DNA from 3 places in the Amycolatopsis sp. NPDC004378 genome. Region 2 is predicted to be linked to each of the others. Evidence: riboswitches for the same ligand, from Rfam matches in the RefSeq annotation. Region 2 holds a riboswitch; each other region holds the start of a gene.

Region 1 (9,695 bases), on a different contig from region 2:
ATCACCTGCAGGTAGATCAGCCCGCCGAGGATGCGGACCGGCTCCTTGCCCTCCAGGTTCGCGGTGACGAGGTTCTTCGTCACCAGGTCGATCACCCAGAACACGACCGCGACGGCGAACACCCAGCCGACCCGGCGCTTCGGCAGGGGCTTGGCCGGGGCTTCCGGCGTCTCCGGCCCGGCTTCGGGCGGCGCCTCGGCGGCGTCGGGTTCGGTGTCGGGTTCGGAGTGGCTGGGCTCGGTGCTCACGGCTCCATTGTCCACGGCCCTGGTCAGGGCGCCCCGGCAGTGTCGCGGGGACGCAGCAGAAGGGCGGCGAACGCGACGGCGAAGAGCACCCCCGCGGCGGCGAGCGCACCGGCGACCGGAGGCAGGAAAACGACGGTGAGCAGGGCGAACACCACGGCGACGGCCAGCAGGAGCAAGCTGCGCTCGAACCCGGCCAGCAGGACGAGCCCGAGCGTGGCGATCAGGGGCCCGCGCACGTCGCCGTCGAGCCGGAACTGCAGCGCGCCGACCAGGTCGAGCACGGGGACGGCGGCCAGGGCCCCGAGCGTCCCGAGCACGAACCGGCCGGTCCGCGGGGACGTGCCGGCACGGCGCAGGCTCAGCCAGTACCACCCCGCCGCGACGAGCACGACGGACGCGAGCCCGGCGAGCCAGCCGAGGGCGGCCGGGTGCACGGCCGTGGCAGTGGTGGCCGCGGACAGCCCGGTCCCGCCGACGCCGCCGGTGCCGTACAGCTGGTTGTCCGGGGTCATCGGGACCGCGTGCAAGGAGACGAACGAGCCGGTCACCGGGGTCTCCGGCACCAGCTCGACGACCACCATGACCAGCAGCGCGAAACCCAGTGCGGCCACCGGGAACCAGGACCGTCGGACATCCCCCATCGGGTCAGGGTATCGCCCGGGGCCGGAGCACGGCGGCGAAGGCGGCGGCAATCAGCACCGCCGCCGACAGCAGCGCACCCGCCAGGTCCGCCGACAGCACCACCGCGAGCACCGCGAACGCGACCGCGGTGAGCAGGACGAGCAGGCTGCGCTCGTACGCGGCGAGCACCAGCAGACCGAGCGTGGCCAGCAGCGGTCCGCGCAGCCCGTCGGCGAGCCGGAACTGCCACGACCCGACCAGGTCGAGCAGCGGGACGGCGAGCAGCGCGCCGGCCGTGCCGAGGACGAACCACCCGGTGCGGACGGGCCGCAGGACGACCGCGTACCAGACGGCCGTGCCGAGCACCGCCACGCCGAGCGCGACCTGCCACGCCGGCCCGGCCGGCAGCCCCGGCCCGGGGGTGAACAGCGGATCCTGGGTGAGGAACTGCAGGGCGCCGTACCCGGCCGGTTGCGGGCGGAGCAAGACGTCGGGGGACTGCCACTCGGCCGGGCTGCGGCGGGCCAGCAGCTGTGCCGCCACCATGCCGACCTGCGCGAACCCCAGCAACGCCACCGGAAACCAGTACCGCCCTCGCCCCATCCGCCTAGGTTAGCGCCTCAGCAGAAGGGCGGCAGCTCCCGCGGGTCGCCGACCGGGGCCCAGCGGCCGTCCACCTTCGCGTACTCCCAGCGGGCGCCGCGCGCGACGATCTGGCGCAGGGCCAGCACAACGCGGTCGACGTGCTCCTCGGTGCTGCCCAGCCCGAGGCTGACGCGGACCGCCTGCTGCCCCTCCCCGCCGGTGACGCCGATGAGGCGCTTCGCCGCGATGTGGGCGCAGAACGCGCCGTCGCGCACGCCGATGCCGTACTCGGCCGACAGCACGGCCGCCAGCCAGCCCGGGTCGAAGCCGTCGACGACGAAGCTGACCGTACCGACGCGGTCGACCGGCGCGTCGAACAGGCGCAGCTCGGCGCAGCCCGGGATACCCTCGAGTCCCTTGCGCAGCCGGGAAAGCAGGGCCTGTTCGTGCGCCACGACGGCGTCCCAGTTCTCGCTGAGGGTTTCGCACGCGACGCCGAGCGCGTACACGCCGACGGTGTTCGGCGAGCCCGCTTCGTGGCGCTCCGGACCGGTGTTCCAGACCACCGCGTCTTCGGTGACGAGCTTCGTCGCGCCGCCGCCGGCGAGGTACGGCCGGGCGGCGCGCAGCCAGTCGGCGCGGCCGATCAGCGCGCCCGCCCCGAAGGGCGCGTACAGCTTGTGGCCGGAGATGGCGACGTAGTCGACGTCCAGGTCCTTGACGGAGATCCGCCGGTGCGGGGCGAGCTGGGCGGCGTCGAGCGCGACGCGGGCGCCGTGCTTCCTTGCCACGGCGGCGATTTCGGCGACCGGGAGCAGCTCACCGGTCACATTGGACGCTCCGGTGACGACGACCAGCCGCGGCCCCTGCGGCGCGTCCGCGAGCGCTTCGTCCACAGCGGACACCGCGGCGAGACGCGTGCGCGGGGTCGGGATCCGCCGGACGTTCGGGCCCTGCCACGGCAGCAGCGCGGCGTGGTGCTCGGTGTCGAACACGATCACCGTGGTGTGGCGGGGAAGGCTGCGCGCGAGCAGGTTGAACGAGTCGGTGGTGTTGCGGGTGAACACGACCGTGTCCGTCCGGCGGGCGTCGACGAAGCGGCGCAGGACGTCGCGAGTGCGTTCGTAGAGCTTGGTGGAGACCTGCGACGCGAAGCCGGCGCCGCGGTGGACGCTGGCGTACCAGGGCAGGAACTCGTCGACCTTGGCGCGGACGGCGTCGAGGCACGGGGCGCTCGCGGCGTGGTCGAGGTTGGCGTAGCCGATGGTGTCCCCGGTGACGAGCGGGACCCGCAGCGCGGCGCCGGCGACGGCCGGGATGCCTTGCACGGCAGGGGTGATCGCGGTGGTGCGGTCGAGGGCGAGAGTCATCGGGGTGCCTCCTCGGCGGTCCGGGGGACCCCGGCGAGGGGCCCGCGCTTGCCCGTCGCACGACGCGACCGGCCCGGTCTTCACCCGGGGCACCCCACCGCGGTAGGAGGGTTGCCGGCCAGCAAGCCGGGGCTTCGCGCTGGCACTCATGACCTGGCACAGAAGGTAACCGAGAACGCGCCCGGCGGCCAACCCCCGGCTCACATTCTGAGACGCCGCTCACAGCCGACGCCGGGTGTTTCCCGCGTCGTTCGCGCTGGTCAGAGCTTCGCGCGGAAGTGCCCCGGCAGCTGCGTGACCGCATGGTCGGAGAGGTGCGTCGCGGTGCCCGCGTACTGCTCGGCACCCGCGGTGAACAGCCACCCGCCGATGGTCTTGCCGTCGACGGGCTCGCCGTGGGCCGCCGCCGAGGCGTCCGGCAGGGTCCAGAGCGTGAAGTGCACGTGGGCACCGGTGCTGCTGCCGCCGCAGGGCAGCGCGTTGCCGGTCGACCCGAGCACGGCGCCGGCCTCGACGTGCTCGCCGTCGCTGACCTTGATGCCTTCCATGTGGTAGTACCCGGTCCGCCAGCCGCCGGCGTGGTCGATGGTCACCCAGTCGCCACCCGCGCAGTGCTGCAGGCGGACGGTGCCGGCGAGCGGCGCGCGGACGGTCCGGTCGGCCGGGCTGAAGTCGATGGCGTTCTCGACGCCGGTGCTGCCGTCGTCGGAGTGGATACCGGCGGAGTAGACCTGCTGACCGGCCTTGAACGGCAGGGCGAGCGCGGGGAACGGCGCGACTTCGGCGGTCGCGGCCGGCGCCGAGACGAGCCCGAGGGCGGTCGTGACGGCGGCGACGAGGAGCGCCCCGCGAACATGCAGTTTCGTCACCCTGCGTACTCCTTTGGCCTAACGCTCACCCATTCGAACTAACCCGATCGAGCGCACAGTAGGCCAAAGGTTGGATCACTGGGAAGATCGCGTGAGATTTTCGTGAGGCGCCCCTCACCCTTGCGGGAAAAGATCACCAGGTCGGCACCGAGACCGGACAAGGACCGGACAAGCGCTGTTCACGGCCTTGCCCTGCCGAAAACGGCATCACGCGTGACGGGGCGGGCATCACGCGTGATTGGAGGGGCATCACGTGTGATTGGGGGGTCGGCACGAAGTCGTCCGACCGGTCACGCCGCGGGGGCGACCACGAACGGGCTAACGGCCCGACTCGCCCTTCCAGCGGGCCAGGCGGCCGGCGCGGTCCACCGCGCGGATCCGGCGCTCGGCGGCGTCGCGGACGCCGCTCGTCGTGACCACCAGCAGCTGGTCGTTCTCCTGCAGCCGGCTGGTCTTCTGCGGGGTGAAGCCGGCGCCTTCGCGCACGACCAGGCTGACCGTCGCGCCGGTCGGCAGGCGCAGCTCGGACAGGTACACGCCGTGCAGCTTCGACCCGGGCTGGATGCGGACCTGCAGCAGCTCGGCACCCAGCTCGTCCAGCGGCGCGGAGTCGACCTCGATCTCGTGCGCCTCGGACTTCTTGGCCAGCCCGAGCCGGCGCCCGAGCGGCCCGAGCGTCGCGCCCTGCACCAGCGTCAGCACGATGACCAGCACGAACACCGCGTCGACCAGCCGTTGCGCGCCGGGCACCCCCTCCGACAGCGGGATCATCGCGAGCACGATCGGGACCGCGCCGCGCAGCCCGGCCCACGACAGGAACGCCTGTTCCCGCCACGGCAGCCGGAACGGCAGCACCGAGAGCACGACGGAGATCGGCCGCGCCAGCAGCAGCACGACGGCCCCGGCGACCAGGCCCGGCACGATCGTCTCGAACAGCCGGCCGGGCGAGGCGAACAGCCCGAGCAGCACGAACAGCCCGATCTGCGCCAGCCAGCCGAGGCCTTCGGCGAACGACAGCGTGTCCGAGCGGTGCGGCAGCCGCGAATTGCCCAGCACCAGCGCGGCGACGTAGGTGGCGAGCAGCCCGGACGCGTGCAGCAGCTGGCCGGAGGAGTACGCCACGACGCACACCGCGACGGTGGCCAGCGGGTAGAGGCCGGTCGCCGGCAGCGCGGCCCGGCGCAGCGCGATGCCACCCAGCCAGCCGAACCCGAGCCCGATGGCCAGGCCCGCCGCGAGCTCGTAGACCACCAGCAGCGGCAGCGTCCAGTCCACAGTGGTGCCGGCGGCGAGCACGACGACGGCGATGTACGCCGGTGCGTCGTTGATGCCGGACTCCAGCTCCAGCGCGCCGACCAGGCGTTTCCCGATCCCGGCGGTGCGCAGCACGGAGAACACCGCGGCCGCGTCGGTCGAGGCGAGCACGGCGCCCCACAGCAGGGCGAACCGCCAGTCCAGGCCGAGCAGCCAGTGCAGGGCCGCGCCGGTGACCGCGACGCTCACCGCGACGGCCACTGTGGACAGTGCGATGCCGAGGCCCAGCGCGGGTTTCACGGCCGACCACCGCGTGGTCAGCCCGCCTTCGGCGAGGATCATGACGAGCGCGGCGAGCCCGAGCGACTGGGTCAGGCCGGGGTTGTCGAACCGGATGCCGAAGCCGGCTTCGCCGAGCACGACGCCGATCGCGAGGTACAGCAGCAGCGAGGGCAGGCCGAGCCGGATCGAGACGCGCACGGCGAGCACGGAGGCGAGGAGCACGACGCCGCCGACGCCGAGCAGGACCGGAAGCTGGTCCATGCCGCCTCCCTCCCGAGTGCCGTGGGGCACTCAGAATAGTGAAGCGGGTGGGTTAACTCGTTCGTGTACCGCTGCCGCGAGTCGGACAACCGGTGTGTTAAGGCGCACTCAGCGCGTCGAGATCGACACCGAGAGCGGCGAACGGCCGGGCGGCGGCCGGCAGGACCTTGACCGCGCGGTGGCCGTCCCGGCCGACCCAGCCCGCGTCGACCGCCCGCTCGAGCAGGGCCGCGGGCACCGCCCCGGCGAGGTGGTCTCGGCGTTCCGTCCAATCCAGACAGTCGCGCAGCAGCGGCCGCCGCGGCCCGGCGGCGACCGGCACGCCGAGACCGGCCAGCACTTCGCGGCCGCGCGCGGTCAGCGTCAGCCCGTCGGCGGTGTCGACCAGGCCGGTCGCGAGCATGCCGTCGCGGACGGCGACGCCGAGCGAGCCGGCGAGGTGGTCGTAGCAGGTCCGCGCGAAGCCGAGCCGCTTCACCCGCAGCGACGACTTCAGCCCGGTCACCGGCCGGTGCTCGGCGTGCTGGGCCAGGTGCTCGATCAGCTCGGCCACGCGCGGGTCGGCGATCCGGACGTAACTGGCCCGGCCCTGCTTCACCCGCGCGACGAACCCGGCGTCGACCAGCCGGGTGACGTGCTCACTGGCCGTGGAGAGGGCGATCCCGGCCGCCTTGGCCAGCTCGCCGACGGTCCACGCCCGCCCGTCGAGCAGGGCGAGGCACATGGTGGCGCGGCTCGGGTCGGCGAGCACCGCGGCCACCTCGGCGAGAGCGATCGTCTCCATGCGCCCACGGTACGACGGCCACGCTTCGCCCACGGCCGAACCGACACGGCCCTTTCCCGGGAAAGCGCCGCCGGTGCGGAGACTTCAGAGGGCCTTGAGGAACTGGGCGGCCAGGGTGACCGCCGGACCCGAGTCGTTCGAGTTCTCCAGGACCACCGCGAAGGCGACGTTCCCGCGGTAGCCGACGAACCAGCCCGTGGCGTTCGACCCGTCGCCGAACTGGGCCGTGCCCGTCTTGCCGAACACGTCGCCCGCGCTCGCGGCGCCACGCCCGGTCCCGCTCTGCACCACCGCGCGCATCATCTTCCGGACTTCGCCGAGCACCGACGCGGGCGGCGGCGAGTACCCCTTGACGACCTGCGTTTCCAGGTCGTGCCACAGCCGCGGCGTGATCGCCCTGCCGGACGCGACCGTCGCCGCCATCACGGCGCCACCGAGGCAGCTGGCCTGGATGCGGCCCTGGCCGAACCCGTCCTCGACCTGCTCGTCCTTGCTCGCCGCGGGCTCGACCTTGCCCAGCTCGGTGGGGATGCCCGGGATGTCGTAGTCGGCGTTGAGCCCCAGCTCGTTCGCCGCCTTCACCAGCCCGTCGGCGGGCAGGGCCAGCGCGAGCCGGCCGAACGTCGTGTTGCAGGACCGCGCGAACGCCGTCTGCAGGTTCGTCGCGCCCAGCTCGAAGCCTTCGTTCTTGACCGTCCGCGTGCCGATCGTCGCGACACCCGGGCAGTCGACCGGCGACGCCGACGTCAGTCCGCTCTGCTGGATCGCCGCCACCGACGTCGCGATCTTGAACGACGAGCCCGGCTCGTACAGGCCGTTGAGCGCCTTCGGCTGGTTCCCGGCGGCCGCGTTCTGCGCGACGGCCAAGATGTCCCCCGAACCCGTGTCGAGCGCGACCACCATGGCCGAGCCTCGGTAGCCGTCGACCGCTTTCTGCGCCGCGTTCTGCGCGGCCAGGCTCAGGCTCGACGTCAGCGGCTTGGCCTCGCCCGCGGCAGCCTTCCCGAAGAGCGTCTCGAGGCTCTTTCCGCTCGTGTCGACGCGCTCGACGGCGAACCCGGTGCCCGCCGCGGCCGTGACCTGCCCGGTGAGCGCGGACCGCAGCAGCGGCGCGGGATCGCCCTCGACCGGGCGCGTGCCGCCGGCCCCGCTGATGAGCAACGGCTTGCCGTCGCGGTCGACGACGGCCGTCGTGTCCCGCACCGCCGTGCTGACCACCAGCCGCTGCCCGGCCTCCAGTTTCGGGTGCAGCAGCGAAGGTGCCCAGTGGACCAGCCACTTGCCGTCGGCCTGGACCAGCTGGAACGGAACGTCGTAGGCCCACGGACCGCCCTTGAGCGACCACGACACGGCGAACGTCCCGCCGGTCGTCTTCGCCCCGGCCGGCGTCGGCTGCAGCACGGTCAGCTTGGCCGTCACCGACGACGGGTTGAGCGTGTTGCGCGCATCCCGCAGGGCGACGGCGGCCGCGGCGTTGTCGTCGGTCAGCCGGCCCGCCGCGTCGGGGTTGTTCTCGGACACGTCCTGCAGGTATTCGGTGATCGCCGAATGCGGGTCGATGGCCCCCGGGCTCTCGACGCTCGTGGCCCCGGCGGCCGCCTCGGGCGACGACCCGCCGTTCAGCACGAAGAACGCCGCCACCACGACCACGACGACCAGCAGCGCGCCGCCGATCAGGATCCCCCGTCTGCCGGCAGGACTCATTTCGCGTACCCCTCCCCCAAAGCACGCCACCCGCCAACGGAGGTGGCCAGTCGGTTCACACCATACTGGCCACCTCCGGCAGTCAGGCCTTTTCGACCGAGACGGTGACCTTCGTGCCGTCGCCGACCGTGCCGGCGGACCCGCCGTCCACCGGGCCGTAGGTCACCGACGTCGCCAGCGTCTCCGACGCCAGGAACTCCTGGTGCGTCCGGGCCGCGTCGACGACCTCGGCGGGCGCGTCGACGGTCAGCGAGATCCGGTCGGCCACGTCCAGCCCGGCGTCGCGGCGGGCCTGCTGCACGACCCGGACCAGGTCGCGGACCAGGCCTTCGGCCGCGAGTTCCGGCGTCACCTCGGTGTCGATGAGCACCAGCCCGGACCCGCCGGGCAGTTCCGCCGCCGCGCCGCCGCCCTTGGCGACCAGCCGCCGCTCGAACTCGCCTTCGCGCAGCGCGATCCCGGCCGCGACCACGGCGCCGCCCTGGAACGACCAGTCGCCCGCCTTGACGGCCTTGATCACGGTCTGGACGTCCTTGCCCAGGCGCGGGCCGGCGGCGCGGGCGTTGACCGCGACCTCGAACCCGCCGTGCGCGGCGACGTCGGTGGTCAGCTCGACCGCCTTGACGTTGACCTCGTCGCGCAGGATGTCGGCGAAGGGCGCCAGGGACTCGGCGTCCTCGGCCGCCACGACCAGCGACGACAGCGGCAGCCGCACGCGCAGCTTGTTCGCCTTCCGCAGCGACAGCGCCGACGACGCCACCTGCCGCACCCGGTCCATCGCGGTGACCAGCGCCGCGTCCGCGGGCAGGTCGTTCGCGTTCGGCCAGTCGGTCAGGTGCACCGAACGGCCGCCGGTGAGCCCGCGCCAGACGACCTCCGTGGTCAGCGGCAGCAGCGGCGCCGCGACCCGCGACGTCACCTCGAGCACGGTGTGCAGCGTGTCGATCGCGTCCCGGTCGCCCGCCCAGAAGCGGTCGCGCGAGCGCCGGACGTACCAGTTCGTGAGGACCTCGAGGAAGTCCCGCACGGTCTGGCACGCGCCCGCGACGTCGTAGTGGTCCATCGCGTACTCGACGTCGGTGACGAGCTCGTGCGTCTTCGCCAGCACGTACCGGTCGAGCACGTTCGGCGAATCCGTGCGCCACTTGCCGTCCACGCCCTCGGCGTTCGCATACAGGGCCAGGAAGTAGTACGAGTTCCACAGCGGCAGCACGGCCTGGCGGACGGCGTCGCGGATGCCCTTGTCGGTGACGACCAGGTTGCCGCCGCGCAGGATCGGGCTCGCCATCAGGTACCAGCGCATGGCGTCGGAGCCGTCGCGCTCGAAGACCTCGTTGACGTCCGGGTAGTTGCGCAGCGACTTGGACATCTTCGCGCCGTCGGAGCCCAGCACGATGCCGTGCGAGACGCAGGTGCGGAACGCCGGCCGGTCGAACAGCGCCGTCGCGAGCACGTGCAGCAGGTAGAACCAGCCGCGGGTCTGCCCGATGTACTCGACGATGAAGTCGCTCGGGTAGTGGTGCTCGAACCAGTCGGCGTTCTCGAACGGGTAGTGCACCTGGGCGTAGGGCATCGAGCCGGAGTCGAACCAGACGTCCAGGACGTCCTCGACGCGGCGCATCGTGGACTTGCCGGTCGGGTCGTCCGGGTTCGGCCGGGTCAGCTCGTCGATGTAGGGCCGGTGCAGGTTGTCCAGCCGCACGCCGAAGTCCGCCTC
Region 2 (9,695 bases):
TTACACCGTCCGTCACCTCGCGGCGCTCAGGGGCGAAGCTGTCCACGAAGTCGCCGAATCGGTCCGGACCACCGCCGAGCGGATCTACCGACTCCCCAGTGTCACAACGGGTTGAACGCATTGCGACATCAGGGGTGCTTGATCGTCCACCTGATGGAGTGACGGGGATCACGACACTCCGGGGGGTGTTTGCGCAACCCGGCGCGACCCGTTACTGTCCCGTGATCGTGCCGGTCGGTACTGCCCGAGCAGTTGCCGACTGTTACGCCCACAGTCACGTCAGTGCACGTCGGGGAAGCGGAACCGGGAGCGGTACGGCCTGGGACCGTGACGATGGCGCCGGCTGCGGGCCCAGACGTAAAGACGTCGCCCCGAACGGCGTCTTGGGAAAGGGAACGACCCGGTGACAGGTAGCAGACAGGCTGGAGCGCGCTCCACGGCCGTCCTCGACCGCGAATTCGAGGACACCGCGTACGGCCAGCTCGACTTCTCCGACGACCCGAACATCACGCAGCAGGACATCCTCGCCGCGCTCGGCCCCGACGCCGACGCGATGATGGCCGAGATCGACGTCGACGTCGACGAGCTGATCCGCCTCATCAACGCCGAGACGACGTACCTGCCCCCGATCGTCATCCCGGACGGCCTCGAGGAGGACCGCACCGCTTCCCCCGAAGCGCGTCGTGCGGCTCTGGACGAGGGCCTCCGCCAGACCACCAAGGTCTGGAAGCGCCGCTTCCTCAAGGGCGCCGTCCTGTCCGTGATGATCTCCATCGCCGGCGGCGGCGCGGCCGCGCTGGCGATGAACAAGAGCGTCACCGTCGACGTCGACGGCCAGCAGCAGACCGTGCACTCCTTCGGCGACACCGTCGGCGAGGTGCTCGAGGACGCGGGCCTGTCCGTCGGTGCGCACGACTCCCTCTCGCCGTCCCCGCAGGCGGAGGTCGGCGACGGCGGCGTCATCAAGCTCGAGCGCGGCCGCCAGCTGAAGATGATCGTCGACGGCTCGGAGCGCACCTCCTGGGTCCGCGCGACCCACCTCGGCGACGCGCTGGGCCAGCTCGGCATGACCGAGCTCGACAAGCCCGGCACGTGGATGTCGATGCCGAAGGACGGCGAGCTGCCGCTGCAGGGCGCCACGGTCGAGATCAAGACCCTCAAGAACGTCACGCTGTACGACGGCGCCAACGCGCCCAAGCAGGTCAAGACCACCGCGGTCACGACCAAGGAGTTCCTGGGCGAGTACAAGCTCACGCTCGGCCCGGAGGACCAGGCCGAGGGTGGCCTGGACGTCAAGCTGACCGACGGCGCCGAGGTGCACATCAGCCGCACCGGCGTCTCGACGGTCGTCCAGAAGGAGACCATCGACCCGCCCGAGCAGCGCGTCGACGACCCGGACCTGGCCAAGGGCAAGACGTCGGTCGAGGACCCGGGCACGCCGGGCGAGAAGATGGTGACCTACAAGGTCACGCAGAAGAACGGCAAAGAGGTCTCCCGCGAGAGCATCTCCGAGCAGGTCATCACCCAGCCGAAGCCGAAGATCATCCACGTCGGCACCAAGGAGGCCCCGACGCCGGACATCGGCGACGGCTCCGCGTGGGACCGCATCGCGCAGTGCGAGTCGGGCGGCAACTGGGCCATCAACACCGGCAACGGCTACTACGGCGGCCTCCAATTCGACAAGCAGACCTGGAACGCCTACGGCGGCGACCAGTACGCGGCCCTGCCGAGCCAGGCTTCGCGCGAGCAGCAGATCGCGATCGCGGAGAAGGTCAAGGCCGCCCGTGGCGGCAGCTACAGCGCCTGGCCGGTCTGCGGCAAGAAGGCCTGACAGTCTCACCGAACGGCCCTCACCTCCCGAGGTGAGGGCCGTTTCGCGTGCACCAAAAGGCATCACCCGTGATCGGGAGGGCATCACGCGTGTGCCGAGGGGCATCACGCGTGACTGCGGGGGCATCACGGTGATGCCCGTCCAATCACGGGTGATGCCTGCTCAATCACGGGTGATGCCCCGCCGGTAGGCTCGGCCGGTGGTTGAACTGCTGGGACCTGCCGAGATCCGGGGGCTGGCGGCCGAGCTCGACGTGCGGCCGACCAAGAAGCTCGGGCAGAACTTCGTGCACGATCCCAACACCGTGCGGCGGATCGTCGAACTCGCCGGCGTCGGCGAGGGGGACGTCGTGCTCGAGGTCGGGCCCGGGCTCGGGTCGCTGACGCTCGGGCTGCTCGCCACCGGCGCGCGGGTCGTCGCCGTCGAGATCGACCCCGTGCTCGCCGAGCGGCTGCCGAAGACCGTCGCCGAGCGGGGGCCCGAGGCCGTGGAACGGCTGCAGGTCGTCGGGGCCGACGCACTGCGCGTCACCCGCGAACAGCTGGGGGAGCCGACCGCGCTCGTCGCCAACCTGCCCTACAACGTCGCCGTCCCGGTCGTGCTGCACCTGCTCGCCGAGGTGCCCTCGCTCAAGTCCGGGCTCGTCATGGTCCAGACCGAGGTCGCCGACCGGATGGCCGCCGGCCCCGGCAGCCGGATCTACGGCGTGCCCAGCGTCAAGCTCGCCTGGTACGGCCCGGCACGCAAGGTCGCCGCCGTGCCACGCTCGGTGTTCTGGCCGGTGCCGAACGTCGACTCCGCGCTCGTCGCCTTCGAACGCGGTGACGCTCCGGCGTCGGACGACCGCGATCGGCTCTTCGGCCTCGTCGACGCCGCTTTCTCACAACGCAGGAAGACGCTCCGCGCCGCGCTCGCGGGCTGGGCGGGCTCGGCCGAGCGGGCCGGCGAGCTGCTGACGGCCGCCGGGATCGACCCGAAGACCCGTGGTGAGCAGCTGGACGTGCACGACTTCGCGAGGCTCGCCGCCGCGCGTTAGCACGTCCACAGTAGAGACGGGGAAAATACGCCTCCTGGCGTGCGATCTCGCGATTCGGACACCTCCACTCGTGTGATCTGGGCCAACGGGCTTGCTTTCGCTCCGCGGGATCGGTTTTACTCAGTACGTCCATCCCGAGCGACTGAGAGACCTGGCTCGCCGAAGTCGCAGCAACCACCCTCCACAGGGCAGGTGCTACCGCCAGGACCGATGGAGGCCGTTTCCGATGAAGAGGGTAGCCCGCCCCCTGCTCCTGACCAGGCGTCGCGTAGTCGACGAAGGCCGCCGCTCCGTGACCGCATGTCGACGCTCCCACTGAGCTCGTCCCAGCCGGTCCACCTCTTCTTCACGCACCGTCCATAACGGACGGACTCTGCTTGCGGCCGGGCGCCTCCGAGTGAGCGCGCCCCGTTTTCTGGAGCCTTCGTGATCACCGTCGAAAACCTGTCCAAGTCCTTTGCCACCAACGGAAATTCGGTGCTGGCCCTGCGCGACGTGAGCGTCGACGTGCAGGCCGGCTCGCTGTTCGGCGTGGTCGGTCCCGCCGGGTCGGGCAAGTCCGTCCTCGCCCGCTGCATCGCGCTGCAGGAGCGGCCGGACCGCGGCGTCGTCCGCCTCGACGGCCTCAACACCGGCACGCTCGACGGCCGCCGCCTCCGCGAAATCCGCCGTCAGCTCGGCGTCGTCTCGACGAAGCCGGAGCTGATCGCCGAGCGCACCATCGCCGGCAACATCGCGTCCCCGCTCGAGCAGCTCGGCGTCGACGGCCCGCAGCGCCGCAGCCGGGTCGGCTCGCTGCTCGACCTCGTCGGCCTGACGCAGCGCGCGGCGCAGCGTCCCGGCGAGCTGTCCGCCGGGCAGCTCCGCCGGGTAGCGGTCGCGAAGGCGCTCGCGGCGGCCCCCGCCGTGCTGCTCGCCGACGACCCGACCGCCGGGATCGACCCGGAGGAGGCCGGCGCGGTGCTCACCGTGCTCGACCGCGCCCGCTCCGAGCTGGGCACCACCGTCGTCGTCACGACGCCGGACGCCGGCGTGGTCCGCCGGGTCTGCGACGACGTCGCGGTGCTCGAGGACGGCACGGTCATCGAGCGCGGGACGGTCCTCGACCTGATCGCGGACCCGGGCAGCCGCACCGCGCAGGCGCTGCTGCCGGCCATCGAGACCACTCGCGCGCAGACCTCGCGCTACGACCGCTCGGCCGACGTCGTGCTGGTCGGCTTCGCGTCGGTCGGCGCGCTGCTGCCCGAGGCCGCGGGCCGCTTCGACGTCGAGTTCGCCACCATCGGTGGCGGCCTGACCCGCATCGGCGACACCCCGGTCGGCCGGTTCCGCCTCGGCGTCCGCGGCGAGCGGGCCGACGCGGCGCTGGCCTGGGTCGCCGAGCGCGGCGGCCACGTCACGCACACCGCGCGCGGCCCGCAGGGCGTCGCCGCGGCCTGACCCCGTCCCGATGACGCCCCGATGCGCACTTCGCATCGGGGCGTTTTCGCGGGCACGTAGGCTGGTCGGGTGCTCGCCGTAGTTCCGCCCCCAGTCACCGTCCGGGTCCCGGCCAAGGTCAACCTGCACCTTTCGGTCGACGACCTGCGCGAAGACGGTTACCACGAGCTGGTCACCGTGTTCCAGGCCCTGTCGCTGACCGACGAGGTGACCGTCGCCGTCACCGACGAGCCGGGCCTGGAGATCTACGGCGAAGGCGAAGGCACGGTCCCGACCGGCCCGGAAAACCTGGCCTGGCGGGCGGTCGAAGCGCTGTCCGCGCACGTCGGGCGCACCGGCGACCCGAAGGTCCGGGTGGTGCTGCGCAAGGGCATCCCCGTGGCGGGCGGCATGGCGGGTGGCAGCGCCGACGCGGCGGCGACCCTCGTGGGGCTGGCGAGCCTGTGGAACCTCGACGTCACGCGCGACGAGCTCGCCGAGATCGCGGCCGGGCTGGGCAGCGACGTCCCGTTCGCGCTCTACGGCGGCACGGCGCTGGGCACCGGACGCGGTGAGCAGCTGGTCCCGGTGCTGTCGCGGCACACCTTCCACTGGGTGCTGGCCTTCGACCAGCGCGGCCTGTCGACGCCGAAGGTGTTCGGCGAGCTCGACCGCCTGCGTGCCGAGGGCAACCCGCCGCGGATCGGCTCGCACACGCCGGTCGTCGAGGCGCTGGCCTCCGGCGACCCGCGGCAGCTGGCGCTGCTGCTGGGCAACGACCTCCAGGCGGCCGCGGTTTCGCTGCGGCCGGGGCTGCGCCGGACGCTGCGGGCCGGCGTCAACGCGGGCGCGCTCGCCGGCACGGTCTCCGGATCCGGCCCGACCTGCGCGTTCCTCTGCGAGGACGCCCAGTCGGCGGTGGAGGTCGCCGCGGAGCTGTCGGGCGCGGGCGTGTGCCGGACCGTCCGCGTAGCGCACGGCCCGGTCCCCGGCGCCCGCGTGGTCGGCGGCGACGACGCGCCGCGCCCGATGCCACCGCGGGTGCACGCATGAAGAAGGCGGAGTTCGCGTTCCCCGGCCCGTTGCGGGACAAGCTCATCGCGGCCATCCTGCGTGGGGAGAAGACGTCGACCACCGGCGAAGCCCGCGCGGGAATACGAGCCGGTCGATGGCGCGTTGTCGGGAATGGCGATCAGCCGCGAGACCGTCCCATGTCCTCAGTGGACTCACCGGCTCGAGGCAGGCGTGCTGCCGGTGCCGCCAAAGCATTCCGTGCGGGGAAAGTCCGCAATCACCTTGGAGCGGACCTGGTCCGGTTCGTCATCGTAGAGAGGATCGGCTGAGCGGATGCCCAACCTGGTCAACCTGGAGGCGGTGAGCAAGTCCTACGGGGTTCGCCCGCTCCTGGACGGTGTTTCGCTCGGCGTCGCGGCCGGGCAGCGCATCGGCGTCGTCGGCCTCAACGGTGGTGGCAAGACCACGCTCCTGGAAGTCCTTTCCGGACTGACCGAGCCGGATTCCGGGCGGGTGAGCCATGTTCGCGACCTGCGGATGGCCGTGGTCACCCAGCGCACGGAACTGCCGGACGGCAGCACGGTCGGCGACGTCGTCCTCGAACGCTACGGCGCCGAGCACGAATGGGCCGCCGACGCGCGCGTGCGGTCCATTGTGGACGGGCTTGGCATCACCGCGATCGGGCTGGACACGCCGACCGCGAACCTCTCCGGCGGTGAGCGGCGCCGCGTCTCCCTGGCCGCCGCGCTGACCGGCGAGCTCGACCTCGTCGTGCTCGACGAGCCGACCAACCACCTGGACGTCGAAGGTGTCCGGTGGCTCGCCGACCACCTCCTCTCCCGCCGGATCGCGGTCGTGGTCGTCACGCACGACCGGTGGTTCCTCGACACCGTCGCGACGCTGACGTGGGAGGTCGCGAACGGCCGCGTCGAGCAGTACGAAGGCGGTTACGCCGACTGGATCTTCGCCCGCGCCGAGCGCGCGCGGCTGGCCGCGACGGCCGAGGAGAAGCGGCAGAACCTGGCCCGCAAGGAGCTGGCCTGGCTGCGCCGCGGCCCGCAGGCGCGCTCGTCGAAGCCGCGCTACCGCGTCGAAGCGGCCGAAGCGCTGATCGCCGACGTCCCGCCGCCGCGCGATTCCGTCGAGCTGCAGGCGTTCGCGAAGCGGCGGCTCGGCAAGACCGTGCTGGAGCTGGAGGACACGACCTACCGGGTCGGCGACCGGACGCTGCTCGACCACGTCACCTGGCGCATCGGCCCGGGCGACCGGATCGGCCTGGTCGGCGTCAACGGCTCCGGCAAGACGTCGCTGCTGAAGCTGCTCGGCGGGGACGTCGAGGGCGCGACGGGCCGCCGGATCCAGGGCAAGACGGTCGCGCTCGCGCACCTGCGCCAGGAGCTCGACGACCTGCCCGGCGACCTGCGCGTGCTGCAGGCGATCGAGCAGGTGGCCGGGCGCGTCGTGTTCGGCAAGCAGGAGATGACGGCGTCGCAGCTGGGCGAGAAGCTCGGCTTCCCGCAGGCCCGCCAGTGGACGCCGGTCGAGGACCTCTCCGGCGGCGAGCGGCGCCGGCTGCAGCTGTGCCGGCTGCTGATGGCCGAGCCGAACGTCCTGCTCCTCGACGAGCCGACGAACGACCTGGACATCGACACCCTGCAGCAGCTGGAGGACCTCCTCGACGGCTGGCCGGGCACGATGGTCGTCGTCTCGCACGACCGCTACCTGGTGGAACGCGTCTGCGACACGATCGTCGCGCTCTTCGGCGACGGCCGGATCACCCACCTCCCGGGCGGCATCGAGGAGTACCTGAACCGCCGCGCGCTGGCCAAGGAACCGGCGGCGGCCGCGCCGACGGCCGCGAAGGTGGAGGCGAAGAAGTCGGCTGCCGACCTGCGCGCGGCGCAGAAGGAGCTCGGCCGGCTGGAGCGCAAGCTCGACCAGCTGCACGCCAAGGAGGAGAAGCTCCACGCGGCGCTCCTGGAAGCGGCGACGGACCCGGCGAAGCTGATGGAGCTCAACGCCGAGCTGAAGGGTGTCCAGGGCGAGATCGAGGACGTCGAAGGCCGGTGGCTGGAGACGTCCGAACTGCTCGAGTGACACCGCTGCCAGTAATGTCTGCGCCATGAGCAGGTTCGTGGACACGCTCGTCGCCACCGCGACGGGGCGGGGTCAGCAGCGGGGCATGGTCACCGGGGAGCCGAAGGAGCCGGTCCGGCGGACCTGGGCCGAGGTGCACGAGGAGGCCCGGCGGATCGCCGGCGGGCTCGTCGCGGGCGGGTTCGAGCGCGGGGGTGCCGTCGCGGTGCTGGCCGCGGCGCCGGTGCTGATCGCGCCGACCGTGCAGGCCGTCTGGCTGGCCGGCGGCAGCGTCACCATGCTGCACCAGCCGACCCCGCGCACCGATCTCGCCGAGTGGGCCGAAGACACCGTGCGCGTGCTCGGGATGATCGGGTCCGACCTGGTGCTGCTGGGCGAGCCGTTCGACCAGCTGGCGCCGGTGCTGGAAGAGAAGGGCATCGGTTTCCGGCTCATCACCGGCCTCGCCGCGGGCGAGCCCCTCGACGGCGTCGTCGCGACCGACGAGGGCGACACCGCGCTGCTGCAGCTGACCAGCGGTTCGACCGCCGACCCCAAGGCCGTGCGGATCACCTACGGGAACCTGTACTCCAACGTCAAGGCCATGGTCGACCGCGCGGAGTTCGACTTCGACACCGACGTGATGGTGTCGTGGCTGCCGACGTTCCACGACATGGGGATGGTCGGTTTCCTGACCGTGCCGATGACGTTCGGCGTCGAGCTGGTCAAGATCACGCCGGTCGAGTTCCTTTCGGGGCCGTTGATCTGGCCCGAGCTGATCACCAAGTACGGCGGCACCACGACGGCGGCGCCGAACTTCGCGTACGCGATCGTCGGGCGCCGGATGGCCCGCGTCGACGACGACAACGCCTACGACCTCTCGAAACTGCGCATCGCGCTGAACGGCGCCGAGCCCATCGACGAGACGGCCGTCCAGACCTTTGTGGACGCCGGCGCCCGGTTCAAGATGCCGGCGGAATGCGTTTTCCCGGCCTACGGCATGGCGGAGGCGACGCTCGCGGTGTCGTTCGCGCCGCTGTTCACCGGGCTGACGCTCGACATCGTCGAAGCGGACGCGCTGGAGGCGGACAACCGCGCCGTGCCGGTGCCCGAGGGCGACCCCCGGCGCGGCACCGACGACGTCCGGTCGTTCGCGGTGCTCGGCCGTCCCCTGGACGGGCTCGAGGCCGAGATCGTCGACGAGGCGGGCGCCCGGGTCGGCGACCGCCGGGTCGGCGAGATCCGGCTGCGCGGCGAGGCCGTGACGCCGGGCTACCTGACCATGGACGGCCCGGTCGCCACCCAGGACGAGCACGGCTGGCTGAACACCGGCGACCTCGGCTACCTGGTGGACGGCCAGATCGTCATCTGCGGCCGCCGCAAGGACGTCATCATCATGGGCGGCCGGAACCTGTACCCGACGGACATCGAGCGCGCGGCGACGTCGGTCGAAGGCGTCCGCGCGGGCAACGCGGTGGCGGTCCGGCTGGACGCGGGCAGCCGCCGCGAGCGATTCGCGGTGGTCGTCGAGTCGAAGCTGGCGGGCGACGCCGAGGCCGAGAAGAACCTGATGAAGCAGGTTGCGGCGCGCGTGCGCGACGCGGTGGACATGCGCCCGTACGCGGTGGTCGTGCTGCCGGCCGGGAGCCTGCCGAAGACACCGTCGGGCAAGGTCAAGCGCGCGGCGACGGCCCAGCAGTTCGCGGACAAGATCAAGCGGAACGCCGACGCCTGACGGTCGCTTTCCCGTGGAAGTGCCCACCGGGAGGCGGCACTTCCACGGGAAGGCGGCGTCTTAGCGCTGTTGGAGGCGTTCGGCGCGGAGCGTGGGCGGGGTGGCGCGCTCGGAAGTGGCTTCCGACGCCGTGCGGGCGCCCGGGAGGTCCGGGGCGTGACCCGTGCGGGCGGCGAGCTGGTCTTCCACCTTGTCGAGGAACTCGTCGACCTCGCGTTCGTCGTAGCCGCGCTTGCCGATCAGCGGCTTCGCGAACATCACGTGGTGGACTTCGGCGGCGGTCAGGTCGTCCTCCTCGGCGATCGTCTTGGCGACGCGCCGGACGAACTCGTCGACCTCGTGCTTCGCGTAGCCACGGCGGCCGATCGGGGCGTTACCGAAGGTGACCTCGGCGAGGTCTTCGGCGGTGAACGACATGCAACTCTCCGATTCGGGGTTGAGCGGTGCGAACTGCCGTACACCGTCCTAACCCGCGGACGGGCTCCCCCGGAAGGGTTGAAGCCCGAAGCTCACCCCGACGGGCGGTCGCCGTCCGCCTGTGAGTGAGCCGGGACTACGCAGCGCTGTGTGGCCGGTCTCACAGC
Region 3 (9,695 bases), on a different contig from region 2:
CCATGTCACCACGGCGGATCGGGGTCATGGGCGGCACGTTCGACCCCGTGCACCACGGCCACCTCGTCGCGGCCAGCGAGGTCCAGTCCCGGTTCGGGCTCGACGAAGTGATCTTCGTCCCCACCGGCCAGCCGTGGCAGAAGACGAGCCGCCAGGTGACCAAGGCCGAGGACCGCTACCTGATGACGGTCATCGCGACCGCGTCCAACCCGGTCTTCTCGGTCAGCCGCGTGGACATCGACCGCGCCGGCCAGACCTACACCGTCGACACGCTGCGCGACCTGCACGCCGAGTACCCCGAGGACCAGCTCTACTTCATCACCGGCGCCGACGCGCTCGAACAGATCCTCACCTGGCACAAGGCCGACGAGCTGTTCGACTTCGCGCACTTCATCGGCGTCACGCGGCCCGGCTACCGGCTCAACTCGCACCACCTGCCCAGCGGCAAGGTGAGCCTGGTCGAGGTCACCGCGATGGCGATCTCGTCGACCGGCTGCCGCGAGCGCGTCGAACGCGGCGAGCCGGTCTGGTACCTCGTCCCCGACGGCGTCGTCCGCTACATCGCCAAGAAGGATCTCTACCGGAAGAGCGACTGAAAGGCCGCTGGTCCCGGCGGGTACCCTTCTCGGGCGAACCCGATCTGTGAAGGAGCACTGTGGCAGCCACGTCCGAGGCACGAGAGCTGGCCGTAGCGGCCGCACACGCGGCGGCGGACAAGAAGGCCAGCGACGTCGTCGTGCTGGACGTGTCCGAGCAGCTCGTCATCACCGACGCCTTCGTCATCGCCTCCGCGTCCAACGAGCGCCTGGTCGGCGCGATCGTCGACAACGTCGAGGAGAAGCTGCGGGAGAGCGGGCACAAGCCGGTGCGCCGCGAGGGCGCCCGCGAGGGCCGCTGGGTCCTGCTGGACTACGTCGACGTCGTCGTGCACGTCCAGCACGTCGAGGAGCGCACGTTCTATGGCCTCGAACGGCTGTGGAAGGACTGCCCGCGCATCGAGGTCGCCGGACTCGACGAACAGCCCGCCGACGAGGACGCGGACGCCCCGTGAGTCCGCGGCGGCTCGTGCTCTGGCGCCACGGCGAGACGGACTACAACGCCGCCGGACGCATGCAGGGTCACCTCGACTCGGCGCTGACCCCGCGCGGCTGGAACCAGGCCCGGTTCGCGGTTCCCGCGCTGGCCCGGTTCTCCCCGGACCTCGTCATCGCGTCCGACCTGCGCCGCGCCACCGACACGGCCACCGTGCTCACCGACGCGATCGGCGTCCCGCTGCGGATCGACAAGCGGCTGCGCGAGACGCACCTCGGCGAGTGGCAGGGCATGACCGGCGCGGAGGTCGACGAGGCCTACCCCGGCGAGCGCGACCGCTGGCGCCGTGACGCCACCTGGGCACCGCCGGGCGGCGAGAACCGCCTCGACGTCGCCGACCGGGCGAGCGAGGTGGTCGCCGACCTGCTGCAGGCCAACTCCGAAGTCGGCGACACCGTGCTGCTCGCCGCGCACGGCGGGCTGATCACGGCGCTCACCGCGCGGCTGCTGAACCTGCCGGTGGAGACCTGGCCGTCGCTCGGCGGCATCTCCAACTGCCACTGGGTCGAGCTGGGCCGGCGCGACGACAAGTGGCGGCTGCAGGCCTACAACGCGGGGATGCACGGCTAGCCGATGGGGCCGCGCCTGCTGGTGTTCGGCGACTCGCTGAGCTTTCACGGTCCCCAAGGACCCTGCGCCGCGGACGAGCCGCGGCTGTGGCCCAACGTCGCCGCCGCGGCCCTGGGCGGCACCGCGGACCTGGTCGCGGGCATCGGCTGGACCGCGCGGGACGTCTGGTGGTCGCTGACCGGCGATCCGCGCGTCTGGGCCGACCTGCACCACGTCGACGCGGTCGTGCTGGCGATCGGGAGCATGGACACGCTGCCTTCGCCGTTGCCGACCTACCTGCGCACGGGCCTGCGGTACCTGCGGCCCGACCCGGTCCGGCGGGTGGTGCGCAAGGCCTACCTCGCCGCGCAGCCCCGGCTTTCGGTCGCCTTCCGCGGTCGTCCCGCGGTGCTGCCCGCGAAGCTCACGGTGCAGTACCTCGACATGGCGGTGGAGGCGTTGCGCGTCCTGCGGCCCGAACTGCCGATCTTCGGGTGGCTGCCGTCGGTGCACCGGGCCGCGGCCTACGGCGGCGTGCACACCGCGCGTCCCGCCGCGGCGGCGGCGATGGCGGCGTGGGGCGCGCGGGCACGGGTTCCCCTGCTCGACCTCGAAGCCGTTGTCGCAGAGCACGTCCTGAGCGGCGAAGGCAACCCGGACGGCATGCACTGGGGCTGGCAGGGGCACGCGTCGGTGGGGGACGCGATGTCCGTGTTGCTGGCGCCGGTCCCGGCTCCCGGCCACGTAGGCTGACGGCGTGTCGGTCGCCGTAGTCACGGATTCCACCGCCCACCTGCCGGAGGGCTTCGCCGAACGGCACTCGGTCCGGGTGGTGCCGCTGCACGTCCTCGTCGACGGCGTGGTATCCCTCGACGGCGTCGAAACCGGCCCCGCGGCGGTCGCCGAAGCGATGAGCCAGCGCAAGATCGTGACGACCTCCCGGCCGACACCCACCGAATTCGCGGCGGAGTACCGCAAGGCGCTCGCCGACGGCGCGGACGCGATCGTTTCGGTGCACCTTTCGCGCGAGCTGTCGGGCACCTGGGAAGCGGCCGTGCTGGCGGCGCAGGAGGTCGGGCCGGACCGGGTCCGCGTGGTCGACTCGCGCACGACGGCGATGGGGCTCGGGTTCGCCGCGCTGCACGCCGCCGACGCCGCCGCGGCCGGGTCTTCCGCGGCGGACGTCGAGGCCGCGGCCGTGACGGCGGCCGGCTGCTCGTCGACGTTGTTCGTCGTCGAGACCCTCGACCACCTGCGCCGCGGCGGCCGGATCGGCCCGGCGGCGGCCCTGCTGGGCACGGCGCTGGCGGTGAAGCCGGTGCTGCACATGTCGGACGGCCGGATCCTGCCGCTGGAGAAGGTCCGCACCATGAACCGCGCGCTCGCGCGGCTGGTCGAGCTCGCCGCGCAGGCCGCGAAGGACGACGACGTCGAGCTCGCCGTCCACCACCTCGCCTCGCCGGAGCGGGCGGTCGAGCTGGCGAACCGCCTGGAGGAAGCGGTGCCGCGCTCGGCGGGCTGCGTGGTCTCCGAACTGGGCGCGGTGATCGGGGCGCACACCGGGCCCGGCGTGCTCGGCGTGGTCGTCCAGCGGGCGGTGCCCTCCCGCCGGTAGCCGCGGCCGGGTGGCGCGCCGAACCCTCCAGCATGCCACCCGGGTACGACGGAAACGGCCGTTCCCGGGCCGGGCCGGAGGGATCCATCCCCATCACCCCGGTTGTCCACAGGACGCGGCGACACCCCTGTCGGACGCCTCCCCGCGGCCCTAACGTCGATCGTGTGTTCGAGCAGCCCGCCCGGGATCCGGGCCCTCCCGTCAACGACCGGCTCGCCTGGCTGGCCGACCAGCTCTCGCCCGACGCGACCACCGTCGGGCCGGGCGGCCGGCTGGTCCGGCGCTGGCTGCCGGCCGGTGCCGGCCGCCGCCGGTGGGCGTTCGCCGGTGTCCTCGCGGCGGTCGTGGTGATCGTCCTCGGCTCGGTCGCGCTCCTCGGGGGCCGTCCGGTGCCCGAGTCGCCACCTGCGCTCCCCAGCGCGAAACCGGCGAGTGAGGCATCGGCCCGGGCCGCACCCCAGGCCGGCCTCGTCGTCAGCGTGATCGGCCGCGTGCGGTCGCCCGGTCTCGTCACCGTCCCCCAGGGCGCCCGCGTCGCGGACGTGCTGCGGGCGGTCGGCGGCGCCGAACCCGGCGCGGACCTGAACGCGCTGAACCTCGCCCGCCGGGTGACCGACGGCGAACAGCTCGCGGTCGGGATCCCGGCACCGGCACCACCCGCCGGCCCGGGCGGCGCCCCGGCGGCCGGCAAGGTCGACCTCAACGCGGCCAGCGCGGACCAGCTGGACACGCTGCCGGGCGTCGGCGAGGTGACGGCCCAGCGGATCGTCCAGTGGCGCACCGACCACGGCGGCTTCACGAAAGTCGAGCAACTGCGCGAAGTCTCCGGGATCGGGGAAAGCAAGTTCGAGAAACTCCGTGGGCAGGTGACGGTCGGATGAGCACCCTTCCCCCGATCGACACCCGCCAGGACATGCGCCTGGTCCCAGCGGCGCTGACCTGCTGGCTCGCGGCCCTGGGCGGCCTGCTGCTGGGCTGGTGGACGGCGGTCGCCGTCGGCCTGGTCTCGGCGGTGCTCGCCGGGCTGGTGCTCTGGCGAGCGCGGGGGCGGCCGCGAGTGCTCGGTGCGGCGGCGGCACTGCTCGTGCTGGGGCTCGTCGCCGCCGGTCCGGTCGCCTGGCGGATCCGCGGCGCGCAGGCAGACGACCTGCGCGCCGCGACCGGCGACGGGCTGCCGGCGGCCTTGCGGGTCGTCGTCACCGAACGCCCGAAACCCGTGCGCAGCGCGGGGTACGCCGATCAGCAGGCGGGTGCCCGGTCGGTGGTGCTGGCCGCCGACGTCCGCACGGCGGCGGTCGACGGCCGGCCGGTCTCGTCGTCCGGGCGCGTCCTGCTGCTGGCACCGGTCGCGCAGTGGGCGGCCCTCGTGCCGGGCCAGGACGTGACGGCCACCGGCATGCTGCTGCCGCCGCGCGGTGCGGACCTGACCGTCGCGGTGCTGTCCGTCCGCGGCCCGCCGGGGGAGCCCGGCCCGGCGCCGTGGTGGCAGCGGGCGGCGGCCGGCCTGCGCGCCGGTCTCCACGACCTGTGCCAGGTCCTGCCGGACGAACCCGCCGGCCTGATACCGGGACTGGTCCTGGGCGACACGAGCGCGTTGTCGCCGCGGGTCGAGCAGGAGTTCGTCACCGCGGGACTCGCCCACCTGACCGCGGTCAGCGGGGGAAACCTCGCCGTGGCGTGCGGAGCCGTCCTGCTCCTGCTGCGCCTGCTGCGGCTCGGCCCCAGGCTGTCGGCGGTCGCCGCCGGCGTGTGCCTGGCCGGGTTCCTCGTGCTGGTCGGCCCGGAACCGAGCGTGCTGCGGGCCGGGGTGATGGCGGCGGTCGCCCTGCTGGCGCTGGCGCTGGGACGGCGGGGTTCGGCGTTGCCCGCGCTGGCGTTCGCGGTGTGCGTGCTCGTGGTGGCGGATCCCGCCATGGCGACGGACTTCGGGTTCGCGCTCTCGGTGTTCGCCACCGCCGGGCTGGTCCTGCTCGCGCCCCGCTGGGCCGGCGCGCTGGTCCGCCGCGGCGTCCCACCCGGGTTCGCCGAAGGGCTGGCGATCCCGCTGGCGGCGTTCCTGGTGACGGCGCCGGTCATCGCGGGCATGGCGGGTTCGGTGAGCCTGGTGTCGGTGCTGACGAACGTCCTCGCCGCGCCCGTGGTGGCGCCGGTGACGGTGCTCGGCGTGCTGGCCACGGTCACCGGTCCCTGGTGGCCGGGCGCCGGGAAGGTCTTGGTGCACCTGGCCGGTCCGGAGGCCGAGTGGCTGATCACGGTGGCGCGTCACGGTGCCCGGGCGCCCGGCGCGGTCGTGCCGTGGCCGGGTGGCTGGTCAGGTGGGCTGCTCGCCGCCGCCGTCCTCGCGGTGCTGGTCCTGGCGGCCCGGCGTCGTCGCGTGCGGCTGGCGATGGCCGTGCTGGTGGTCGGCGCCCTGCTGGTGTTCGTGCCGGTCCGGGTGCTCGCGCCGGCGTGGCCCCCGCGGAACTGGGCGATGGTCGAGTGCGACGTCGGCCAGGGCGACGCGGTCGTGCTGGCGACCGCCGAGCCCGGGCGGGCGGTCGTCGTGGACACCGGGCCCGAACCGGGGCCGGTCGACGAATGCCTGCAGCGGCTGGCCGTCGACCGGATCCCGCTGCTGGTGCTGAGCCACCTGCACGCGGACCACATCGGCGGGCTCGCGTCGGTCTTCGACGGCCGGGCGGTGGGCGGTGTCGCCGTCGGCCCCGGGCGGGCGCCGGAGTGGGCGTGGCGCCAGGTGGCGGCGGAGGCGGAGCGGCAAGCAGTGCCCCTGGTGGAGCTGAGCCCGGGGGAGAAGCTGGCGTGGCCCGGGCTTTCGCTCGACGTGCTCGGCCCGCGTTACGTCCCGGCCCGCTCGGCCGGTCAGCAGGACGGCACCACGATCAACAACAGCTCGGTGGTCCTGCGCGCGGAAACCCCGGCGGGCCGGGTGCTCCTGACCGGCGACGTCGAACTGGCGGCGCAGGCGGACCTCTTGGCCGACGTCGGCGACCTGAAAGCGGAGGTGTTGAAGGTGCCCCACCACGGTTCGCGCTACTCGCTGCCGTCGTTCCTCGCGGCGGTGGCCCCGCGGATGGCGTTGGTCAGCGTGGGCGCGGGCAACACGTACGGCCACCCGAGCAAGTCCACAATGGACAGCCTGACGGGGCTGGGCGCCCTGGTCACCCGGACCGACCTGGACGGCGACACGGCGGTGGTCGCGGGCCCGGCGATCGTCCGCCGGGGCGAGCCACGCGGTCCGCCGCGCCGGTGATCCCGGCGGCCACCGGGAGCGTGGCCGGGCGAGGAGCACCCCGGCCGATGAACCGCCCACCGCGCGAACGGAAGGAGGCCATGGCGCCGGGGCGGGCACGCGGGCTCGCCCCGGCGGCGGACGTCAGTAGCCGAGGGCCTCGTTCACGGCCTTGGCCGACGGGGGCACGGTCGCCTTCGGGCCGATGTGGTTCTCGACCGCGTCGAGGGTCTTGAGGCCGTCGCCGGTGATGAGGAGGACCGTCTCGGCGTCCGGGTCCAGCTTGCCCGTCTCGACCAGCTTCTTCGCCGTGGCAACGGTGACCCCGCCGGCCGTCTCGGTGAAGATGCCCTCGGTGCGGGCCAGCAGGCGGATGCCCTCGACGACCTCTTCGTCGGTGACGTCCTCGATCGCGCCGCCGGTGCGGTTGACGATGTCGAGCACGTACGGGCCGTCGGCCGGGTTGCCGATCGCCAGCGAACGGGCGATCGTGTCCGGCTTCACCGGCTGGACCACGTCGTGGCCCTCGCGGAACGCCGTCGACACCGGCGAGCAGCCCGTGGCCTGGGCGCCGAACACCTTGTACGGGCTGGCGTCGACGAGACCGAGCTGGCCCAGCTCGCGGAAACCCTTGTCCACCTTGGTCAGCTGCGAACCGGAGGCGATCGGCACGACGATCTGCGGCGGGATGCGCCAGCCGAGCTGCTCGGCGACCTCGAAGGCCAGCGTCTTCGAGCCTTCCGAGTAGTACGGCCGGACGTTCACGTTCACGAACGCCCACTTCGGGTGCTCGCCGGCCAGCTCGGTGGCGAGGCGGTTGACGTCGTCGTAGTTGCCGTCGACGGCGATCAGGTCGCCGTCGTACACCGCGGTGGTGAGGATCTTGGCGCGCTCGAGGGTCTTCGGGATCAGCACGACCGACCGCCAGCCCGCGCGGGCCGCGGCGGCGGCCGTCGCGTTGGCCAGGTTGCCGGTCGACGGACACGCGAGCACCTCGAACCCGAACTCGCGCGCCGCGGCCAGGGCGACGGCGACGACGCGGTCCTTGAAGGAGTGCGTCGGGTTGCCGGTGTCGTCCTTGACCCACACGCGCTTGAGGCCGAGCTCCTTCGCGAGCCGGTCGGCGCGGATGAGGCGGGTCGCGCCGGGCTCGGTGTTCGGGATCTCTTCGACGTTGGACGGCACCGGGAGGAGCTTCTTGTAGCGCCAGATGTTCTTGGGGCCGGCCTCGATGTCCTCACGGCGGACGCGGCCGAAGTCGTAGGCGACCTCGAGCGGCGAGAAGTCCTCGGCGGAGACGAACTCGGGGGCGAGCGGCTGCCGGTGTCCCTCTTCCTTCGACACCAGTTCGACGGCGGGACCGAGATCCGGGGTCTTCGTGGTGGAGGTCGTTCCGAGGGTGGCGGTCATCGCGAGGTTCCTTTCCTCATCTGCCCCGCCGAAGCGGGCCGGAATTGGCACCGTGGTCGTCAGCTACCCCGCGATCGCGGGATGACGGGCTGTACGCCGGTTGCCGGGGCTTCGTCGGGCCGTTCCCTCTGCCCCTCTGGATGAGCGGTATTCGGTTGTCGGTGCGCGCGAGTCAGCGCGCCGCCTCGAGGACACCGTACGACATGGCGGTCACGCTGTGCCATGGTGGCCGCCCGACATCACCGGAGCGGGGGCACGAAGGAGCAAGTGAGAGGATTCGTCCGTGACCGCGCAAGCCACCGCCCCGGCCCCGCTGCACCTGGTGCTCGGCGAGGAAGAACTGCTGATCGAGCGGGCCGTCCGCGAGACGCTCGGCGCCGCCCGCGCCGTCGACGCGACGGCCGAGCTGACCCGCGTCCGGGTGTCCGAACTCACAGCGCCCGAGCTCGCCGAACTGGTCAGCCCGTCGCTGTTCAGCGAAGGCCGTGTGATCGTCCTGGAGTCGGCGCAGGACATCTCGCAGGAGCTGGCCGACGCCGTCGCGTCGTACCTGAAGGACCCGGCGGACGGTGTCGTGCTGGTCGTCGTGCACACCGGCGGGGGCCGCAGCAAGGCGGGCAAGTCGCTGCCGGCCGCGCTCAAGAAGGCCGGCGCCGAGGTCACCGAGTGCCCGAAGCTGACCAAGCCGGCCGAGCGCGAGCAGTTCGTGCGGCACGAGGTGCGCCGGGCGGGCGGCAAGATCGACCCGGCCGGGGTGGCCGCGCTGATCGACGCCGTGGGCTCCGACCTGCGGGAACTCTCCTCGGCGGCCGGTCAGCTGGTGGCCGACACGGGCGGGACGGTCGACGCCGACGCGGTCCGCCGCTACCACCGCGGCCGCGCCGACGTGACCGGGTTCGCGGTCGCGGAGAAGGCGGTCGGCGGCGACCGCTCGGCGGCGCTGGAGTCGCTGCGCTGGGCGATGCAGCTGGGCGTCCCGCACGTCCTGGTGGCCGACGCGCTGGCCGACGCGGTCCGCACGATCGCCCGCGTGTCCGGCGCGGGGCGGGGCAACCCGAATCAGCTGGCGGGCGAGCTGGGCATGCCGCCGTGGAAGATCCGCAAGGCGCAGGGCCAGTCGCGCGGCTGGAACCCCGACGGCCTGGCGACGGCGATGCGCGTGGTGGCGAGGCTGAACGCCGAGGTCAAGGGGGTGGCGGCGGACCCGGGCTACGCGTTGGAGCGAGCCGTGCTGGAGGTGGCGGCCGCCAAGGGCGATCGGTGACGACGTGCGTGTCCGGGCATGAAAAAGCCCCGGCCGGAGCCGGGGCTTTCCCAGAAATCAAGCGGCTCAGAGCGCGTTGACGCGCTTCGCCAGCGCCGACTTCTTGTTGGCGGCCTGGTTGGCGTGGATGACGCCCTTCGAGACGGCCTTGTCCAGCTTCTGGGCGGCGTCGCGCTGCAGCTCGACGGCCTTTGCCTTGTCGCCGGCCTCGGCGGCTTCGCGGACCTTGCGGATCGCGGTCTTCACCGAGGACCGGATCGCCTGGTTGCGCTGACGCGCCTTCTCGTTCGTCGTGATGCGCTTGATCTGCGACTTGATGTTGGCCATAGGGCAACTCCTGTTTCACTCGGTGAGATTCGCCGCCGCGCTCCTGTGGCCCCGCTCGGAAGCGGGTTTCCTCCATGACGGAATGCCGCACGGGCAGCGAGCGACCACTTTAACAGCCGCGCCGCGCGCGTCCGGAACCGGGAGTACGGTGGGGCGGAGTCAGTGCCTAGGGTTCCGTCGCCGGTCCGCGCTCCCCGCACCACACAACC

Evidence for each region. A riboswitch is a leader RNA that binds a small molecule or an ion and turns the genes downstream of it on or off. The one in region 2 is predicted to bind S-adenosylmethionine.
Region 1: another riboswitch for S-adenosylmethionine. It lies ahead of ACWEN0_RS34760 (aminotransferase class V-fold PLP-dependent enzyme); the one in region 2 lies ahead of ACWEN0_RS03050 (methionine ABC transporter ATP-binding protein).
Region 3: another riboswitch for S-adenosylmethionine. It lies ahead of thrC (threonine synthase); the one in region 2 lies ahead of ACWEN0_RS03050 (methionine ABC transporter ATP-binding protein).

Annotation. Positions count from the first base shown of each region.
Region 1 covers NZ_JBSGDR010000015.1:185,016-194,710, forward strand. Annotated here, with positions in the region: gene lspA (signal peptidase II) at 1-248, opposite strand, end outside; gene ACWEN0_RS34750 (hypothetical protein) at 272-889, opposite strand; gene ACWEN0_RS34755 (hypothetical protein) at 894-1,472, opposite strand; gene ACWEN0_RS34760 (aminotransferase class V-fold PLP-dependent enzyme) at 1,490-2,824, opposite strand; SAM riboswitch class IV at 2,864-2,978, opposite strand; gene ACWEN0_RS34765 (M23 family metallopeptidase) at 3,085-3,693, opposite strand; gene ACWEN0_RS34770 (potassium/proton antiporter) at 4,012-5,490, opposite strand; gene ACWEN0_RS34775 (ArsR/SmtB family transcription factor) at 5,588-6,274, opposite strand; gene ACWEN0_RS34780 (penicillin-binding transpeptidase domain-containing protein) at 6,359-7,978, opposite strand; gene ileS (isoleucine--tRNA ligase) at 8,061-9,695, opposite strand, start outside.
Region 2 covers NZ_JBSGDR010000001.1:611,832-621,526, reverse strand. Annotated here, with positions in the region: gene ACWEN0_RS03065 (TatD family hydrolase) at 1-115, shown strand, start outside; gene ACWEN0_RS03060 (transglycosylase family protein) at 404-1,831, shown strand; gene rsmA (16S rRNA (adenine(1518)-N(6)/adenine(1519)-N(6))-dimethyltransferase RsmA) at 2,031-2,867, shown strand; SAM riboswitch class I at 2,994-3,084, shown strand; gene ACWEN0_RS03050 (methionine ABC transporter ATP-binding protein) at 3,294-4,307, shown strand; gene ACWEN0_RS03045 (4-(cytidine 5'-diphospho)-2-C-methyl-D-erythritol kinase) at 4,377-5,339, shown strand; gene ACWEN0_RS03040 (ABC-F family ATP-binding cassette domain-containing protein) at 5,634-7,397, shown strand; gene ACWEN0_RS03035 (fatty acyl-AMP ligase) at 7,423-9,111, shown strand; gene ACWEN0_RS03030 (DivIVA domain-containing protein) at 9,172-9,528, opposite strand.
Region 3 covers NZ_JBSGDR010000009.1:171,674-181,368, forward strand. Annotated here, with positions in the region: gene nadD (nicotinate-nucleotide adenylyltransferase) at 27-596, shown strand; gene rsfS (ribosome silencing factor) at 656-1,051, shown strand; gene ACWEN0_RS26055 (histidine phosphatase family protein) at 1,048-1,662, shown strand; gene octT (diglucosylglycerate octanoyltransferase) at 1,666-2,394, shown strand; gene ACWEN0_RS26065 (DegV family protein) at 2,399-3,256, shown strand; gene ACWEN0_RS26070 (helix-hairpin-helix domain-containing protein) at 3,421-4,137, shown strand; gene ACWEN0_RS26075 (ComEC/Rec2 family competence protein) at 4,134-6,506, shown strand; gene thrC (threonine synthase) at 6,630-7,895, opposite strand; SAM riboswitch class I at 7,909-8,042, opposite strand; gene holA (DNA polymerase III subunit delta) at 8,179-9,159, shown strand; gene rpsT (30S ribosomal protein S20) at 9,226-9,486, opposite strand.